DNA from 3 places in the Actinoplanes awajinensis subsp. mycoplanecinus genome. Region 2 is predicted to be linked to each of the others. Evidence: riboswitches for the same ligand, from Rfam matches in the RefSeq annotation. Region 2 holds a riboswitch; each other region holds the start of a gene.

What was found. Region 2 has a riboswitch for cobalamin ahead of ADL15_RS17250 (ribonucleoside-diphosphate reductase subunit alpha). Riboswitches for the same ligand answer to the same signal wherever they lie in the genome.
Region 1: linked by a shared signal. The riboswitch ahead of cobN (cobaltochelatase subunit CobN) and the one ahead of ADL15_RS17250 (ribonucleoside-diphosphate reductase subunit alpha) in region 2 are both predicted to bind cobalamin.
Region 3: linked by a shared signal. The riboswitch ahead of ADL15_RS47020 (VWA domain-containing protein) and the one ahead of ADL15_RS17250 (ribonucleoside-diphosphate reductase subunit alpha) in region 2 are both predicted to bind cobalamin.

Annotation. Positions count from the first base shown of each region.
Region 1 is NZ_LLZH01000002.1:39,253-44,917, reverse strand. It holds gene cobN (cobaltochelatase subunit CobN) at 1-1,318, opposite strand, end outside; cobalamin riboswitch at 1,356-1,497, opposite strand; gene ADL15_RS01380 (precorrin-3B synthase) at 1,574-2,800, shown strand; gene ADL15_RS01375 (precorrin-8X methylmutase) at 2,800-3,417, shown strand; gene ADL15_RS01370 (precorrin-2 C(20)-methyltransferase) at 3,414-4,952, shown strand; gene ADL15_RS01365 (cellulase family glycosylhydrolase) at 5,136-5,665, shown strand, end outside.
Region 2 is NZ_LLZH01000134.1:45,243-50,907, forward strand. It holds gene ADL15_RS17230 (N-acetylglucosamine kinase) at 1-826, opposite strand, end outside; gene ADL15_RS17235 (MurR/RpiR family transcriptional regulator) at 896-1,822, shown strand; gene ADL15_RS17240 (sugar isomerase domain-containing protein) at 1,819-2,571, shown strand; gene ADL15_RS17245 (glycoside hydrolase family 16 protein) at 2,669-3,868, shown strand; cobalamin riboswitch at 3,998-4,206, shown strand; gene ADL15_RS17250 (ribonucleoside-diphosphate reductase subunit alpha) at 4,340-5,665, shown strand, end outside.
Region 3 is NZ_LLZH01000334.1:35,797-41,461, reverse strand. It holds cobalamin riboswitch at 698-876, shown strand; gene ADL15_RS47020 (VWA domain-containing protein) at 867-3,074, shown strand; gene cobO (cob(I)yrinic acid a,c-diamide adenosyltransferase) at 3,293-3,892, shown strand; gene ADL15_RS47010 (cobyrinate a,c-diamide synthase) at 3,886-5,244, shown strand; gene ADL15_RS47005 (cobalamin biosynthesis protein) at 5,241-5,665, shown strand, end outside.

The DNA.
Region 1 (5,665 bases), on a different contig from region 2:
AGAGCTCGCCGGGCGGCGGTCCCCAGTGCTGCACGATCCGGTCGCGGAAGTCCTCCGGCAGCGTGTCGAAGAACGCCTGGTAGGACGCGCCGGAGATGCGCACCGGGTTGGCCGCCAGCTGCTCCTCGGTGAGCCAGTCCGGGTCCTGCCCGCCGGCCGCGATCAGCGTGTGGATCAGCCCGTCGCCGTCGTAGGAACCGAAGTCACCGATCCGGTAGCCCTGTCCGGCAAACGCCGCCAGCAGCGCCACCGTCGAGGCAGGGGTGTCCAGGCCGACCGCGTTGCCGATCCGCGAGTGCTTGGTCGGGTACGCCGACAGCATCACCGCGATCCGCCGCTCAGCCGGCGGGGTGTGCCGCAGCCGGGCGTGCGCGACCGCGATCCCGGCCACCCGCAGCGCCCGCTCCGGGTCGGCCACGTAGACCGACAGCCCGTCCCGGTCGATCTCCTTGAACGAGAACGGCACCGTGATGATCCGGCCGTCGAACTCCGGGATCGCGACCTGGGTCGCGGCGTCCAGCGGGCTCAGCCCGTCGTCGCTCGCCTGCCAGGTGGCCCGCGAGCTGGTCAGGCACAGCCCCTGCAGGATCGGCACGTCCAGGTCGGCCAGCACGCCGACGTCCCACGCCTCGTCGTCGCCGCCCGCGCCCGCCGTGGCCGGCTTGGTGCCGCCGGCCGCCAGCACCGTCACCACCAGCGCGTCCGCCTTGCGCAGCTCGGCCAGCAGCTCCGGCGCGGCGGTCCGCAGCGAGGCCGTGAAGATCGGCAGTGGGCGGGCGCCCTTGGCCTCGATCGCGTCGCAGAGCGCGTGCACGAACGCGGTGTTGCCGGCCATGTGGTGCGCGCGGTAATAGAGCACCGCGACGGTGGTCCGCACGTCGGCGGCCACTTCCGGCCGGGGCAGCAGGCCCCACTGCGGGCTCTCCACCGGCGGCGCGAAACCGTTGCCGGTGAGCAGCACGGTGTCGGAGAGGAAGTCGTGCAGCGCCACCAGGTTGTCCGCGCCGCCCTGTGCCAGGTAGGTGTGCGCGTCGGCGGCGATGCCGGCCGGGACCGAGGAGAGCTTCATCAGGTCGGCGTCGGGCAGCATCTCGCCGCCGAGCACGAGCACCGGGAGGTCGCCGCCGAGCAGCGCGTCCAGGCCCTCTTCCCAGGCCCGGCGGCCGCCGAGGATCCGGACCACGACCAGTTCGACCCCGTCGAGCAGGGCCGGCAGGTCGTCGACGGAGGTGCGGGCCGGGTTGGCCAGCCGCCAGGCCGAGCCGCTGGCTCGGGCACTGAGCAGGTCCGTGTCGGACGTCGACAGCAGCAGAAACACGCGTGCGCTCCCCTCGGGGTCCGCGCCCCGGGTAGTGGTGAGAAAACGGCGACCGGAGTTCCTGGCTCCCGGGCTCGGTGCAAGCCCGGTGACAGTGGCGGGACCGCGCCGGACTCGCACCGGCTTCCTCCGCGGCGTCGCCGCTCGATTTCGTCTGTTCCGGTACACGGTACTGGAGGCCCGGAACCGCTCCGGTTGTGATGCTGCCGACCCGAGGATGTGATCGCGCCGGAGCCCGCCCGTAGTATCCGGGCCGTGACACCCCTCCGTCAGTCCGACACCGACGCCTGCCCCGGCGCGCTGCGGCTGCATGCCGCCGCCGACGGGCTGCTGGCCCGGGTCCGGCTGCCCGGTGGCTCGCTGACCGGCGCTCAGCTGCGCTCGCTGAGCACGCTCGCCGCGGAGTTCGGCGACGGTCGCCTGGAGCTGACCTCCCGGGCGAACCTCCAGATCAGAGGCCTGAAGCAGGACCACGCGGAGACGTTGGCGGTCCGCTTGCGCGCCGCCGGTCTGCTGCCGTCGGCAAACCACGATTCGGTACGGAACATCGCCGCGCCGCCCCTCGCCGACATCGGCACCCGTCACCTGGTGACCGCCCTGGATGCCGCCCTGCTCGCCGAGCCGGCGCTCGTCGCGCTGCCCGGCAAGTTCCTGTTCGCGATCGGTCACGTGCCCCTCGCCGCGGACGTCGCCGCCGTGCCGGACGGCCCCGGGTTCGCGATCCGGTTCGCCGGCCACGACACCGGCCTGCGGGTGGCCGCCGGCCGGGTGGTGGCCACGCTGATCGCCGCCGCGCACGCGTTCCTGGCCGAGCGTGCGGCGCAGCGCGACGACCGGGCGGCCGGGGCGGCCTGGCGACTGCGGGAACTGGCCGACGGACCGGCGCGAGTCTCGGCCCGGGTCACCGCGGCGACCGGGGTGACCGCGGTGGACGTGCCCGCGGCGACGCCGGTCGAGACGGTGGAGCCGAGCGCCCTGGTCGGCGTCGTGACCGGGAATGGTCAGAGCGCTGCCGGCGCGTCGGTGCCGCTGGGCCGGCTCGAGAACGTACCGGCAAAGGTGTTGTCGGACGCGGAGCGTCTGGTTGTCACGCCGTGGCGTGGGGTCCTGGTGCCGGACCTCACCGAGGCCGCGGCCGCCGCCTGGACCGACCGGATGGCCGCGACCGGCCTGGTGGTCACCGCGACCTCGCGCTGGACCGGGGTGAGTGCCTGCGCGGGCCGGCCCGGATGCGCGAAATCGCTCGCCGACGTGCGGGCCGACGCCGAGAACGCGACCCGGTTCGTGGCCGGGCTGCCGGTGCACTGGGTCGGCTGCGCCCGGGCCTGCGGGAGCCCCGCGGGCCGGCACGTGCGGGTCGAGGCGACCGATTCCGGCTATGCCGTGAGCCGCCGGGACGACCCGGACACGGCAACGAGGACATTCCCGGCGACGAGCGACGCGGCGCTGGGCGAGACGGTGGCGGGGGCGAGGAGAGCCTGATGGAGTACGAGAAGGACGGCGCGGAGATCTACCGGCGGTCGTTCGCCACCATCCGGGCCGAGGCCGACCTGGCCGGGCTGCCCGAGGACGTCGCCCGGGTGGTGGTCCGGATGATCCACGCCTGCGGCATGGTCGACCTGGTGCGGGACGTGCGGTTCAGCCCCGGTGTGGCGACCGCGGCCCGCAAGGCGCTGCTCGGCGGCGCGCCGATCCTGTGCGACGCGCAGATGGTGGCCTCCGGCATCACCCGGTCCCGGCTGCCCGCCGCCAACGACGTGGTGTGCACACTGCGCGACCCGGCCGTACCGGAGATCGCCCGGACGATCGGGAACACCCGCAGCGCCGCGGCCATGGACCTCTGGGGTGACCGCCTCGGCGGCGCCGTGGTGGCCATCGGCAACGCGCCGACCGCGCTGTTCCGTCTGCTGGAGATGGTCGCGGCGGGCGCGCCGCGACCGGCCGCGGTGCTCGGCATCCCGGTGGGCTTCATCGGCGCGGCCGAGTCCAAGGACGCGCTGGCCGAGTCCGGACTGGAATACCTGATCGTGCGCGGGCGGCGGGGTGGCAGCGCGATGACCGCGGCCGCGGTGAACGCCCTGGCCCAGGAAGCGGAATGAGCAAGATGACGAACGACGTGCGCCCCGGCCGGCTCTACGGTGTCGGGCTCGGTCCCGGCGACCCGGAGCTGATCACGATCAAGGCGGCCCGGCTGATCGCGGCGGCCGACGTGATCGCCTACCACGCGGCGCGGCACGGTCGCAGCAACGCCCGCGCGATCGCGGCCGGTCACCTGCGGGCCGACCACGTCGAGGAAGCCCTGATCTACCCGGTGACCACCGAGACCACCGACCACCCCGGTGGCTATCAGGGCGCCATCGACGATTTCTACGAGCAGGCCGCGGCCCGGCTCGCCGCGCACCTGGACGCCGGGCGCGACGTGGTGGTGCTGGCCGAGGGCGACCCGTTCTTCTACGGCTCCTACATGCACATGCACAAGCGGCTCGCGCACCGCTACGAGACCGCGGTGGTACCCGGCGTGACCTCGGTGAGCGCGGCCTCGGCGGTGCTCGGGCGGCCGCTGATGGAACGCGACGAGGTGCTCACCGTGCTGCCCGGCACGCTGCCGCCGGACGAGCTGGCGCAGCGGCTGGCCGGCACCGACTCCGCCGCGGTGATGAAGCTGGGCCGGACGTTCGACGGCGTACGGTCGGCCCTGGAACAGGCCGGGCGGCTGGACGACGCGTTCTACGTGGAGCGCGCCACCATGGCCGAGCAGCGGGTCGGCCGGCTGGCCGAGGTGGACCCGGCGACCGTGCCGTATTTCTCGCTGGCCCTGCTGCCGAGCCCGGCGGCGACCGCGTTCGTCGACGGTCCCCCGGCGGAGTCGGCGGAGCAGCAGCCCGGCGGGGTGACGGTGGTCGGGCTGGGTCCCGGCGCGCGGGAGTGGCTCACCCCGGAGGCGCGGGCCGCGCTGGCCGGCGCCGACGACGTGGTCGGCTACACCACCTATGTGGATCGGGTGCCGGTGCGCCCGCGGCAGCGGCGGCACGCGTCCGACAACCGGGTCGAGGCCGAACGCGCCGCGTTCGCGCTGGACCTGGCGAAACAGGGCCGCCGCGTGGTGGTGGTGTCGTCCGGCGACCCGGGGGTGTTCGCGATGGCCGCCGCCGTGCTGGAGGTGGCCGAGGACCCGCAGTGGAAGGACGTACCGGTGCGGATCGTGCCGGGGCTGACCGCGGCGCAGGCGGTGGCCAGCCGGGCCGGCGCGCCGCTCGGGCACGACTTCTGCGTCATGTCGCTCTCCGACCGGCTCAAGCCGTGGTCGGTGATCGAGAAGCGGCTGGCCGGTGCGGCCGCCGCGGACCTGGTCATCGCGCTCTACAACCCGGCCTCGCAGACCCGCAAGGAGCAGCTGGTCCGGGCCCGGGAGCTGCTGCTGGAGCACCGGGCGGCGAGCACCCCGGTGGTGGTCGGCCGGGACGTCGGCGGGCCGGAGGAGTCGGTGCGGGTCACCACGCTGGGCGAGCTCGACCCGGCGACCGTCGACATGCGCTGCCTGCTGATCGTCGGCTCGTCGCAGACCCGGGCGGTGACCCGGGGCGACGGCGACACGGTCGTCTACACGCCGCGGCACTACCCGCAGCCCGCCTAGCCTGCGCACAGCCGTGGCCGACCATCGGCTACGAGCGGGGAAATGAAGCCGGTGCTTTTGTCCGCTCCCGAACCGCAACGGAGGGCAACCGCACTGCACGGCGAGTTGACTGACGGCGGTGCCGGCACAGCCGAATGAAGAGGGGCCACCCGAAAAGCACCTTCAGCAAAGGGCCCCCACCTGATGACTCGCCATGGTCGCCGCGCCGCTGTCCTGGCTTCCTCGCTGCTCCTGTCGGTGTTCGCACAGACCGGTGTGGCGTCGGCGGCGGCCAAGAGGCCCGCCCCCGCGCCGGCCGCGACGAAGAAGCCCGCCGCCAAGCCCCCCGCGAAGCCGGCCACCAAGCCGGTGGTGAAGCCCACGCCGTCGAAGGCCGCCGGCCCGGTCAAGGAGGCCGCGCCGACCCTGGCGAACCGGCTGGCCGCGGTGCGGACCGCCAAGACGATCAACTACTACCCGTCGAACGCGGGCTGGTCGGCGATGTGGACCCACTTCGACGCCGTGAAGATCGAGGCGGACCTGACCAAGGCCGCGGCGCTGGGCGCGGACACGGTCCGTGTGATCGTCTTCCCGACCGCGTTCGGCTACCCCACGCCGAAGGCCGACTACGCCACCAAGCTGAGCAAGTTCGTCAGCATCGCCGACGGCGAGGGGCTCTCGGTCAAGCTGACCCTCTTCGACTGGTGGGCCGGGTACTCGGACGCGGCCGGCAG
Region 2 (5,665 bases):
GCAGGGTGGTGAGCAGGGCGTCGCGGATCGGGGTGTCGGCGGTGAGCAGGCTGCCGGCCAGCACGACCGGGCCGGGGGAGTCGAGGCTGTCCAGGGTGCGCAGCAGGCGGCGGACCGCGTCGGTGACGATCGCGGTGGCGTCCGGGTCGCCGTGCCGGGCCTCGGCGCAGACCGTCGGGGCCAGCGCGGCGATCGCGTCCAGCGGCAGGGCCTGCGCCCAGCGCACCAGCTCGTCGCAGGAGGTGACGCCGGCGTGCGCGGCGATCCGGGTGGCGAACGGTGAGTCGAAGGAGCGGGCCGCGGCTCGGACCGCGCGCAGGCCCAGCCACCGCCCGGAGCCCTCGTCACCGAGCAGCCAGCCGAGCCCGTCGACGACCCGGACGATCGCGAGCTGGTCGATCCGGGCGGCGACCGCGCCGGTGCCGGCGATCAGCACCGCGCCGGACGGCGACCGGGTGCCGGCCACGAACGCGGTGAGCACGTCGCCGACCACGGTCATCGGGCAGGTCAGCCCGAGCTCCGTCCACATCTGACTAAATCGGTCACGGGTGCGGGGGTCGTCGAGGGCGCTGGTGCCGGACAGGCCGAGCGCTGCCGCCCGTACCGAAGCGGGGGAACGGTGACCCAGAGCCTGCCGGATCGCGGCGGCGATCTCGAGGAGCGCGGCCGGCCCCGCCGAGATCGGATTGCCGGGACCAGCCGCTCCGCGCCCGACGATCCGCCACGGACCCGCCGCGTGGTCCGGCGATTCGGCGACGACGGCCCGGGTGCCCGTCCCGCCCGCGTCGATGCCCAGAGCCAGCTCCATGCCAACAGATCGAAGCATGAATATTTCTTGTTGACTAGATGTGAAGACGGTCGTAATTTTCATCGGCAACAGCACTCGATGAAAAGGATGACCGAAGTGACCGGTGAAAGCGGCGGACTGCTGGGACGGCTGCGGATCGAGGGCGCGGGCATGCCCGAGGCGCTGGCGAGGATCGCCGAGACGATTCTCGCCGACCCGGAGACCTCGGCGCACGCCAGCATCGTCGACCTGGCCGAACGGTCCGGGACCTCGACGGCGACGGTCACCCGGTTCAGCCGCACGCTGGGCTTCAAGGGGTACGCGAACCTGCGCGTGGCGATCGCCACCGAGACCGGCCGGGCCGAGCAGGCCCGCTGGGAAACCGACATCAGTGGTGACATCTCGCCCGACGATCCGCTCATCGACGTGCTCGGGGTGGTGACCGCGGCCGACACCCGGGCGATTCAGAGCACCGCGGCCGGCCTGGACGTGGCCGCCGTCGAACGGGTCGCGGCCGCGATCGCCGGCGCCGGCCGGGTGGAGATCTTCGGGCTGGGCAGCAGCGGCACGTCGGCGCGGGAGATGGCGTTCCGGCTGGAGCGGATCCGGGTGCCGGTCTGGCACCGGGTGGACTCGCACACCGCGCTCACCAACGCCGCCCTGCTGCTGCCCGGTGACGTGGCGATCGGGTTGTCGCACTCCGGGCGTACCCGTGAGGTGATCGAGACCCTGGCCGAGGCCGCGGACCACGGCGCGCTCACCGTCGCGGTGACCAGTTTCGGTCGGTCGCCGCTCGCTGAGGTGGCCGACGTGGTGTTCACCACCTCGGTGCAGGAGACCACGTTCCGGCTGGCCGCGCTCTCCGCGCTGCACTCCCAGCTGCTGATCCTGGACCTGATCTACGTGGCGGTCGCTCAGCGCACGTACGAGCGGACCGCCGAAGCGCTGGAGCTGACCGTCCGCGCCGTCGACGCACACCGGCTGCCCGAGAAGATCCCGACCCGCAAGCGTGGGCGTACGAAAGGACAACCGTGACCCTCACCGGCAGTGACTTCCTGGAGCAGGTCCGGGCCGCCGTCGACCGGGTCGGCACCGGCCAGGCCGACGAGAAACGGCGCGCCGCCGAGCTGCTCACCACGACGGTCCGCAACGGCGGAGTGATCCAGGCCTTCGGCTGCGGCCACTCCGAGGCGCTGGCCATGGAGATCGCCGGCCGGGCCGGTGGCCTGGTCCCGACGAACCGGATCGCGCTGCGCGACATCGTGCTCTACGGGGGTGACCCGATCGAGGCGCTCGCCGACCCGATGGTCGAGCGCGGCACCGAGATCGCCCACCGGCTCTACGACCTGGCGCCGATCAAGCCGGACGACGCGTTCGTGATCGCCTCGAACTCGGGGATCAACGGCGCGGTCGTGGAGATGGCGCTGCTCGTCAAGGAGCGGGGGCATCCGCTGGTGGCGATCACGTCGGCGGAGCACTCGGCGGGTGTCGCCACCCGGCACCCGAGCGGGCGCAAGCTCGGCGAGATCGCGGACGTGGTGCTGGACAACGGAGCGCCGTACGGCGACGCCACCCTGCCGCTGCCCGGCGGTGGCGCGGTCGGCGCGCTCTCCTCGATCACCGCGGCGCTGCTGGCCCAGCAGATCGTCACCGAGGTGGTCGCGAACCTGCTCGCGGCGGGGATCACCCCGCCGGTCTACCTGTCCGACAACGTGCCGGGAGGCAAGGAGCACAACGCAGAACTGGAGGCGCGGTACGCCGGGCGCATCCGGCGTACCGCATAGGAAGAGAGCCCGCTGACGCACGCACCCACCTGGTCCCGAAGGTACTCCGTCGGCCAGGTGACCCGAAAATCCCCTCTCCGACAGGAGGAGTCTATCCATGTTCATTGACAAACGTCGATTGGCTGGTCTCGCCGTGGCCGTGCTGGCCGCTTCGGGCATCGTCGCTTTCGGCGCCGGCACCCCCGCGGCCGCCGCCGACTGTGGCTACCTGTTCGACGACTTCCACTACAGCTCGTCCGCGGACGCGTCGCTGACCGGGAACGGCTGGACGCCGCGCAGTTACCAGGGCGGTCCCGGTGTGGCCGGGGCGAACTGGTCGCCCGCGAACATCACGTTCCCGACCGCGAACGGTGACAAGGTGGCTCAGCTCACCGCGTACACCGACGGCACCGCGGCGGGCACCGGGCACGCCGAGCTCTACTCGACACAGAAGCGGTTCCTGGAGGGCACCTACGCCAGCCGGATCAAGTTCACCGACGCGCCGGCCAGCGGGCCGGACGGCGACCACATCAACGAGACGTTCTTCACGATCAGCCCGCTGAACGGTGATCTCGACCCGACCTACAGCGAGCTGGACTTCTCCGAGTACCTGCCGAACGGCGGCTGGGGCGAGACCGGGCCGATCAACTACCAGACGACCTGGTACACGTACCGGAATGACCCCTGGTTCGCCGACAACCTGCACTCCGAGCAGCGGTCCAGCCTGGACGGCTGGCACGACGTGGTGGCGCAGGTGGCGAACGGTCACGTCGTCTACTTCATCGACGGCGTGCAGGTCGGCGACCACGGCGGGAAGTTCTTCCCGCGGCAGACGATGACCATCAACTGGAACCTGTGGTTCATCGACCTCGCCGCGCACACCGGCGGCAAGAGCACGTACGTCCAGCAGATCGACTGGACGCTGTTCGCGAAGAACCAGGTGCTGTCACCGGCTCAGGTCAGCTCGCAGGCGGCCGGATACCGGACCGGTGGCACCGGCTTCCTCGACACGGTGGGCTCGTCGGGCACCTGCTCGACCCCGACCAACCCGACGAGTTCGCCGACCGTGTCACCTACGTCGTCGCCCACATCGTCACCGACGTCACAGCCGCCGGCCACCAGTTGCTCGAACGCGCCGGAATGGGCATTCGGCAGTGTCTATCTCGGCGGTGCCCTGGTGAAGCACGAGAAGAGCCGGTACGGCGACCCCAGCGGCCCGGCGTCGGGTCAGGGCAAACACCTGTGGAAGGCCAGGTACTGGACGCAGGGCTCGGAGCCCGGCTGGACCGAGCAGTGGCAGGATCTCGGCACCTGCTGACCTGTTGTGAATGAGCCGGCGGGGTGCGCGAGCACCCCGCCGGTAATCCGTTAGAGATCATTTTCTGCCTTCTCGGGTGACTGATCCGACACACCATGTGGCGTTGCGATCATGGTGCGGCACCCATATATAGTGTCGATCGCAGCTGGTTCGGGATGCCCTCGCGGGTGTGTCGAGGCAACAGGGAACCCGGTGCGAGACCGGGACTGCCCCGCAGCGGTGAGTGGGAACGAAAGCCGTCAACCAAGCACTGGGCCGTCAGGTCCGGGAAGCGATGGCCGGTAGGCACGAGCAGTGCGCCCACGAGTCCGAAGACCTGCCAGCGCGCCGCACGCACACGTGTGTGGTGGTCGAACGCCGCGCGGGACGGCCGACGCCAAGGGATCTCTGTGCGCGTTTGCGCCCGGAGGGGTCGATGGTGTCTTCCTGCGCGCGGTCGGAGACCGTGTTGACTCGCGAGGGAAGAGGGCTATGACGCTCACGCCGGAGAAGACCACCGTGCCGGGACAGCGCCGGCACGTGATGCAGGTGCGCAAGCGCAACGGTGAGCTGGCTCCCGTCGACGTCAACAAGATCGTTACGGCGGTCGAGCGCTGGATCACCGGCCTCGACGAGGTCGACCCGCTGCGGGTCGCCACCAAGACCATCAGTGGCCTGTACGACGGCGCCACCACCGAGGAACTGGACAAGCTCTCCATCCAGACCGCCGCCGAGCTGATCGGCGAGGAGCCGCAGTACTCCCGGCTGGCCGCCCGGCTGCTGATCGACCTGGTCTCCGAGGAGGTCGGCGAGCAGGGCGTCACCACGTTCAGCGAGTCGATCGCGCTCGGCCACCAGCAGGGCCTGATCAGCGAGAGCACTCTCGAATTTGTCATGAAATTCAAAGACAAATTGAACAATGCGATCGACCTCGGCAACGACCTCCGCTTCGAGTACTTCGGGCTGCGCACGGTGGCCGACCGCTACCTGCTGCGGCACCCGACCAAGCGGGTCCCGATCGAGACACCGCAGTACTGGCTGCTCCGGGTCGCCTGCGGGCTGTCGCAGACCGTCGACGAGGCGATCGGCTTCTACCGGCTGATGTCGTCGCTGGCGTACCTGCCCAGCTCGCCGACCCTGTTCAACTCGGGCACCACGCACACCCAGATGTCGTCGTGCTTCCTGGTCGACTCGCCCAAGGACGAGCTGGACTCGATCTACGAGCGGTACCACCAGGTCGCGAAGCTGTCGAAGTTCTCCGGCGGGATCGGGATCGCCTGGTCGCGGGTCCGGGGCCGGGGCGCGCTGATCCGCGGCACGAACGGCAAGTCGAACGGGATCGTGCCGTTCCTGAAGACCCTCGACGCGGGTGTGGCCGCGGTCAACCAGGGCGGCCGGCGCAAGGGCGCGGCCTGTGTCTACCTGGAGCCGTGGCACCCGGACGTGGAGGAGTTCCTGGAGCTGCGGGACAACACCGGTGAGGAGTCCCGGCGTACCCACAACCTGAACCTGGCCAACTGGATCCCGGACGAGTTCATGCGCCGGGTCGAGGCCGACGGCGACTGGTCGCTGATCGACCCGTCCGACGCCCCCGAGCTGCCGGACCTCTTCGGTGACGAGTTCACCGAGGCGTACCGGAACGCGGAGAAGAAGGCCGTCAAGACGGTCAAGGCCCGCGACCTGTACGGCCGGATGATGCGCACCCTCGCGCAGACCGGCAACGGCTGGATGACGTTCAAGGACCGCTCGAACGCGCTGTCGAACCAGACCGGCGCGCCGGGCAACACCATCCACCTGTCGAACCTGTGCACCGAGATC
Region 3 (5,665 bases), on a different contig from region 2:
AGCCGGGAACCGGAACGCACGCTGGATCGGTGAGCGCGCTGCGACCGGGGGTCGTTCACGTGGTGACGGGCGCACCCGGCACCGGCCGGCGAGCGTGAGCCCATACGCCAGCATCAAGTTTGATCATGGGCGGCGCCCGGGTTGCCAAGGCCGACGATGGAGCCTGCCGTTCGCTGACTTTCGCGGGGGCGGGCCGGGATTTCCTTGCGGGCTAAGTGGTTCCGGTCGCAAACAGCCCATCAAGATCAACTTAGGCTGAGCGGTATTGGGGCTGGTTGTGGCGGCCGTTATGGCGGGGTTGAGGGGCCGGCTGGTGCTGGTGGTCGTATGAACGGGCCGGATGGGGCCGTCAGGGCCGGCCGGGGCGCGGTGACGGGTGTGTCTGGTGTCAGGGAGTGCGGATTGCTGCGGATCCGTGCCGCCCTGAGTGGGCCGGACCGGGGCACCCGCCGGGAGCGGCGGTGCACCCTGCGGGACGACCGCGCCGGGTTGCCGTCGGTGCCGGCGCAGCGGACGGCGACCGCAGGCTGTGCCGCCTGGCGAGCGGCCCTGAGTACCCGCTGCCCCGAGGGCGTTGCCAGTTGTGTGGGGAGTTGGGGTGCGGAGCGCGCCGAAAGTCCCCACGCTGGGTGGTGGAAGGCTCCGCACTGAGGGTTCGGTCACGGTGGGCTGGTTTGACGGGTGGGTGGGCGGTAGGAAAGATTGATTGTCGAGCGGTAGCGGAGGAACCCGGTGTGAATCCGGGACGGTCCCGCCACTGTGACCGGGGAGCGACCCGCTGACGCGCGGCACGCCACGGCCCTGACCGGGCCGGAAGGCGAGCGGGGAACGGCGATCCGGAAGCCAGGAGACTCCGGCCGCTCGTGATGACCGACACGCGGGCGTGGACACCCGCCGGGAGGGAACCCCCTGTGACGACTCCGTACCCGTTCTCGGCCGTGGTCGGCCTTGACGACCTGCGCCTCGCCCTGCTGCTGACCTCGGTGTCGCCGGCGGTCGGCGGGGTTCTGGTGCGCGGCGAGAAGGGCACCGCGAAGAGCACCGTGGTGCGTGCCGTGGCGAGCCTGCTGCCCCCGGTCACCGTGGTGCGCGGCTGCCGGTTCGCCTGCGACCCGGCCGCTCCCGACCCGCAGTGCCCGGACGGGCCGCACCCCGCCGACACCCCGGCCACGCACCGCCCCGCGACGCTCGTCGAGCTGCCGGTCGGCGCGACCGAGGACCGGGTGGTCGGCACCCTGGACATCCAGCGCGCGCTCGCCGACGGGGTCAAGGCCTACGAGCCGGGGCTGCTCGCCGCCGCGCACCGCGGGGTGCTCTACGTCGACGAGGTCAACCTGCTTCCCGACCACCTGGTCGACCTGCTGCTGGACGCGGCCGCGATGGGCCGCGCGCACGTCGAGCGGGACGGCGTGTCGGTCAAGCACGCGGCCCGGTTCCTGCTGGTCGGCACGATGAACCCGGAGGAGGGCGAGCCGCGGCCGCAGCTGGTCGACCGGTTCGGCCTGGTGGTCACGGTGGCCGCGCCGCGCGACGCGCGGCTGCGGGCCGAGGTGGTGCGGCGGCGGCTGGCGTACGAGGCGGACCCGGCCGGGTTCGCGCAGCGGTTCGCCGGCGACGAGCGGGAGTACGCGGCCCGGATCGCGGCGGCCCGCGCGGTGCTGCCCTCGGTGCAGCTGCCGGACGCCGAGCTGGACCGGATCGCCCGGGTGTGCCTCGCGTACGGGGTGGACGGGATGCGGGCCGACATCGTGGTGGCGCGGTGCGCGGTGGCGCTCGCGGCGTGGAGCGGGCGGGACGTGGTGACCGCCGACGACGTGCGGGACGCGGCCCGGCTGGCGCTGCCGCACCGCCGCCGGACCGATCCGCTGGACCCGCCGGGTACCGATGAGGAGAAGCTGGACCAGGCCCTCGAGGACGCCGAGCGGCAGGCCCAGCAGGAGGCGGCGGAGCAGGATCCGGCGCCGGACGACGGTGACGACGATGATCCGTCGCCGGGCGGTGGCCCTGCGCCGGACGGCGGTGGCCCTGGCCCGGATGGCGGTGGCCCTGGCCCGGATGGCGGTGGCCCTGGCCCGGATGGCGGTGGACCGGGCAGCGGCACGGACGGCGGGGGCGTTGCTCCGGACGGGGGCGACGCAGGCACCCCGCCGGACGGCGTGACCCCGCAGCCGAAGGCTTCCGCGCCGCCCGCTCAGGCGGGGCAGGCGTTCCGGCCGCGCGCTCTGCGGATCACCGCACGCGGTGAGGGCGGGCACACCGGCAAACGGTCGCCGGCCTATGCGCGTCGCGGCCGGGTGATCGGCTCGCGGAAACCGGTGGGCAAGCTCGCCGGCGCCCCGCACCTGCCGGCCACCCTGCGCGCCGCCCTGCACCGCACCGCACTCGCCGGCCCGCTCGCCCGGCCCACGACCCCGGCCGCCGGAGAAGCACGGGCCGCTGGGGAAGTGCGGGCCGCGGTGATGGGTGTGCAGGCGCGTGATCTGCGGGAGGCGATCCACGTCGGGCGGGAGGCGAACCTGGTGCTGTTCGTGGTGGACGCGTCCGGGTCGATGGCCGCCCGCAAGCGGATGACCCTGGTCAAGACGGCGGTGCTCTCGCTGTTGCGGGACGCCTACCAGCGCCGGGACCGGATCGGGATGATCACGTTCCGGGGCGCGGACGCCGACGTGGTGCTGCCGCCGACGTCCAGCCACGAGGTCGGGGTCATGCGGCTCGCCGCGCTGCGCACCGGTGGCCGCACGCCCCTAGCCGCCGGCCTGCGCGCCGCGGCGCGGACCATCGCCACCGAGCGCCGCCGCGATCCGCGCCGTCGCCCGCTGCTGATCGTGGTCACCGACGGGCGGGCCACCAGCGGGCCGGACCCGCTGCTGCTGGTGCCGGCGCTGGCCGGGGTGGCCACGGTCGTCGTCGACTGCGAGTCCGGCCCGATCCGGCTGGGCCTGGCGCGCAAGCTGGCCGGTGCGCTGCAGGCCGACGTGCTCCCGCTCGACCAGCTCGAAGCGGCGACCGGCGGGAGCCGCCCGGCAGCAGCCGCGGCAGCGCCGGCCGACCGGGCCTACCGCCGAGCCGCCTGACAACGAGCGGGCCGCCGGAAAAGCGCCGCAGAAAAGGCGGCCGGAACGGGCCGCAGGAAGAGCTGCGCGGGCGCGCCAGGCGAGTGAGCTGCCGCTACCCCGGGGCGGTCACGCGGTGACCACCGGATTCAGCCCGGCGGTCGCCGGGCGGTCGGGAGCGGGCCGGGCCTCCCGTTCAGCGGAGGACTGTGCACAGGTCGTACCAGAAGGGGTTTTTGATGCCGCAGGGAAAAGTGACCACCGTGCCCGACGACGGTCTGACGACGCGGCAACGCCGGCGTCAGGCGGTCTTCGCCGTGCACACCGGGCCGGGCAAGGGCAAGTCGACCGCCGCGTTCGGGATGGCGCTGCGGGCCTGGAGCGCGGGCTGGCCGATCGGGGTGTTCCAGTTCGTCAAGTCGCAGAAGTGGAAGGTCGGCGAGGAGACCGCGCTCAAGGCCCTCGACGGCGTCAACGGCACGCCGGTGACCTGGCACAAGATGGGTGAGGGCTGGTCCTGGATCCAGCGCGCCGGCACCGAGCGGGATCACGCCGCCGAGGCCGCCGAGGGATGGGCGCAGATCAAGCGGGACCTGGCCGCCGAGACCTACACGTTCTATGTGCTGGACGAGTTCACCTACCCGATGAAGTGGGGCTGGGTGGACGTCGCCGAGGTGATCCAGGTGCTGAACGACCGACCCGGCACCCAGCACGTGGTGATCACCGGGCGGGACGCGCACCCGGACCTGATCGAGGCCGCCGACCTGGTCACCGAGATGACCAAGGTCAAGCACCCGATGGACGCCGGCCGCAAGGGTCAGCAGGGCATCGAATGGTGACGATCCCGCGGGTGGTGATCGCCGCGCCGGCGTCCGGGCACGGCAAGACCACGGTGGCCACCGGGCTGCTCGCCGCGTTCGCCCGGCGCGGGGTGCCGGTGGCGCCGTTCAAGGTCGGCCCGGACTACATCGACCCGGGCTACCACGCCCTGGCGGCCGGCCGTCCCGGACGGAACCTGGACCCGGTGATGGTCGGCGAGGACCTGATCGGGCCGCTGTTCGCGCACGGCTCGCAGGGCGCCGAGCTGGCCGTCATCGAGGGCGTGATGGGCCTCTACGACGGCCGCACCGGCGCCGGCGAGACCGGGTCGACCGCGCAGGTCGCGCAGCTGCTCGGCGCGCCGGTGCTGCTGGTCGTGGACGCCGCCGCGCAGGGCCGGTCGGTGGCCGCGCTGGTGCACGGCTTCCGCAGCTTCGGCACCGTCCGGCTGGCCGGGGTGATCCTCAACCGGGTCGGCTCGGAACGGCACGAGCAGATCCTCCGGGACGCCTGCGAGGAGGTCGGCACCCCGGTGCTCGGTGCGCTGCGCCGGGCCGACGCGGTCGCCGCGCCCAGCCGGCACCTCGGTCTGGTGCCGGCCGCGGAACGCCGCGCCGAGGCCCTCGCGTCGGTGGACGCGCTGGCCACGCTGGTCGCCGGCGCGATCGACCTGGACGCGGTGGCCGCTGTCGCCCGTTCGGCGCCGCCGCTGCACGCCACGCCGTGGACCCCCGAAGCGGAGAATCCGGTGCCGGGCCGTCCGACGGTCGCGCTCGCCGGTGGTCCGGCTTTCAGTTTCGCGTACGCCGAGACCGCCGAACTCCTGTCCGGTGCCGGCGCCGAGGTGATCACCGTCGACCCGCTGCGGGACGCCACCCTGCCGGAGGGCACCCGGGCGCTGGTGGTCGGCGGCGGGTTCCCCGAGGTGTACGCGGCCGAGCTCTCCGCCAACGAGCCGCTCCGGGAGTCGGTCCGGGCACTCGCCGCGGCCGGTCACCCGATCACCGCGGAGTGCGCCGGCCTGCTCTGGCTGTGCCGCACCCTGGACGGCGCCCCGATGTGCGGCGTGCTGGACGCGGACGCGGCGATGACACCGACCCTGACGCTGGGCTACCGGGACGCGGTCGCGCTGACCGACAGCCCCCTCGCCGAGGCCGGCACCCGGGTGACCGGGCACGAGTTCCACCGGACCGCCGTGCATCCGCGCTCCGGGCTGCTGCTGTCGCCGGCCGGGGGAGCGGCGTGGGCGTGGCGGGGCGCCGACCCGGAGGGGTTCGCGTCGGGCGGTGTCCACGCGTCCTATCTGCACCTGCACTGGGCCGGGCAGCGCGGGATCGCGTCCCGGCTGGTCCGCGCGGCCGCCGCGGGGTGATCGCGGTCGGGCTCGGCGCGCGGGCCGGCACCGGGACGGCGGCGCTGGCGGCGGCGGTCCGGGCCGCCCTGGTCGCGGCCGATGTGGACCGGGCCGAGGTGACCGTGCTGGCCACCCTGGACCGGCGGGCGGCCGAACCGGCCGTACTCGCGCTCGCCGCGGAGTCCGGCTGGCGTCTGGTCGCCTACACGGCGGCGCAGCTCGCCGCTTTCACCGCGGCGCAGCTCGCCGTGGTGCCGGCGCCCGGCGAGAACGCGGCGCCGCCGCCCGGCGAGAACGCGGCGCCGGCGCCCGGGGCGAGCGCGATCGTGGCGGCCGCGGTCGGCACCCCGAGCGTCGCCGAGGCGGCCGCGCTGCTCGCCGCCGGGCCGGGCGCCTCCCTCGTGCTGCGGAAGCGGATCTTCGATGTCGTGACCGTTGC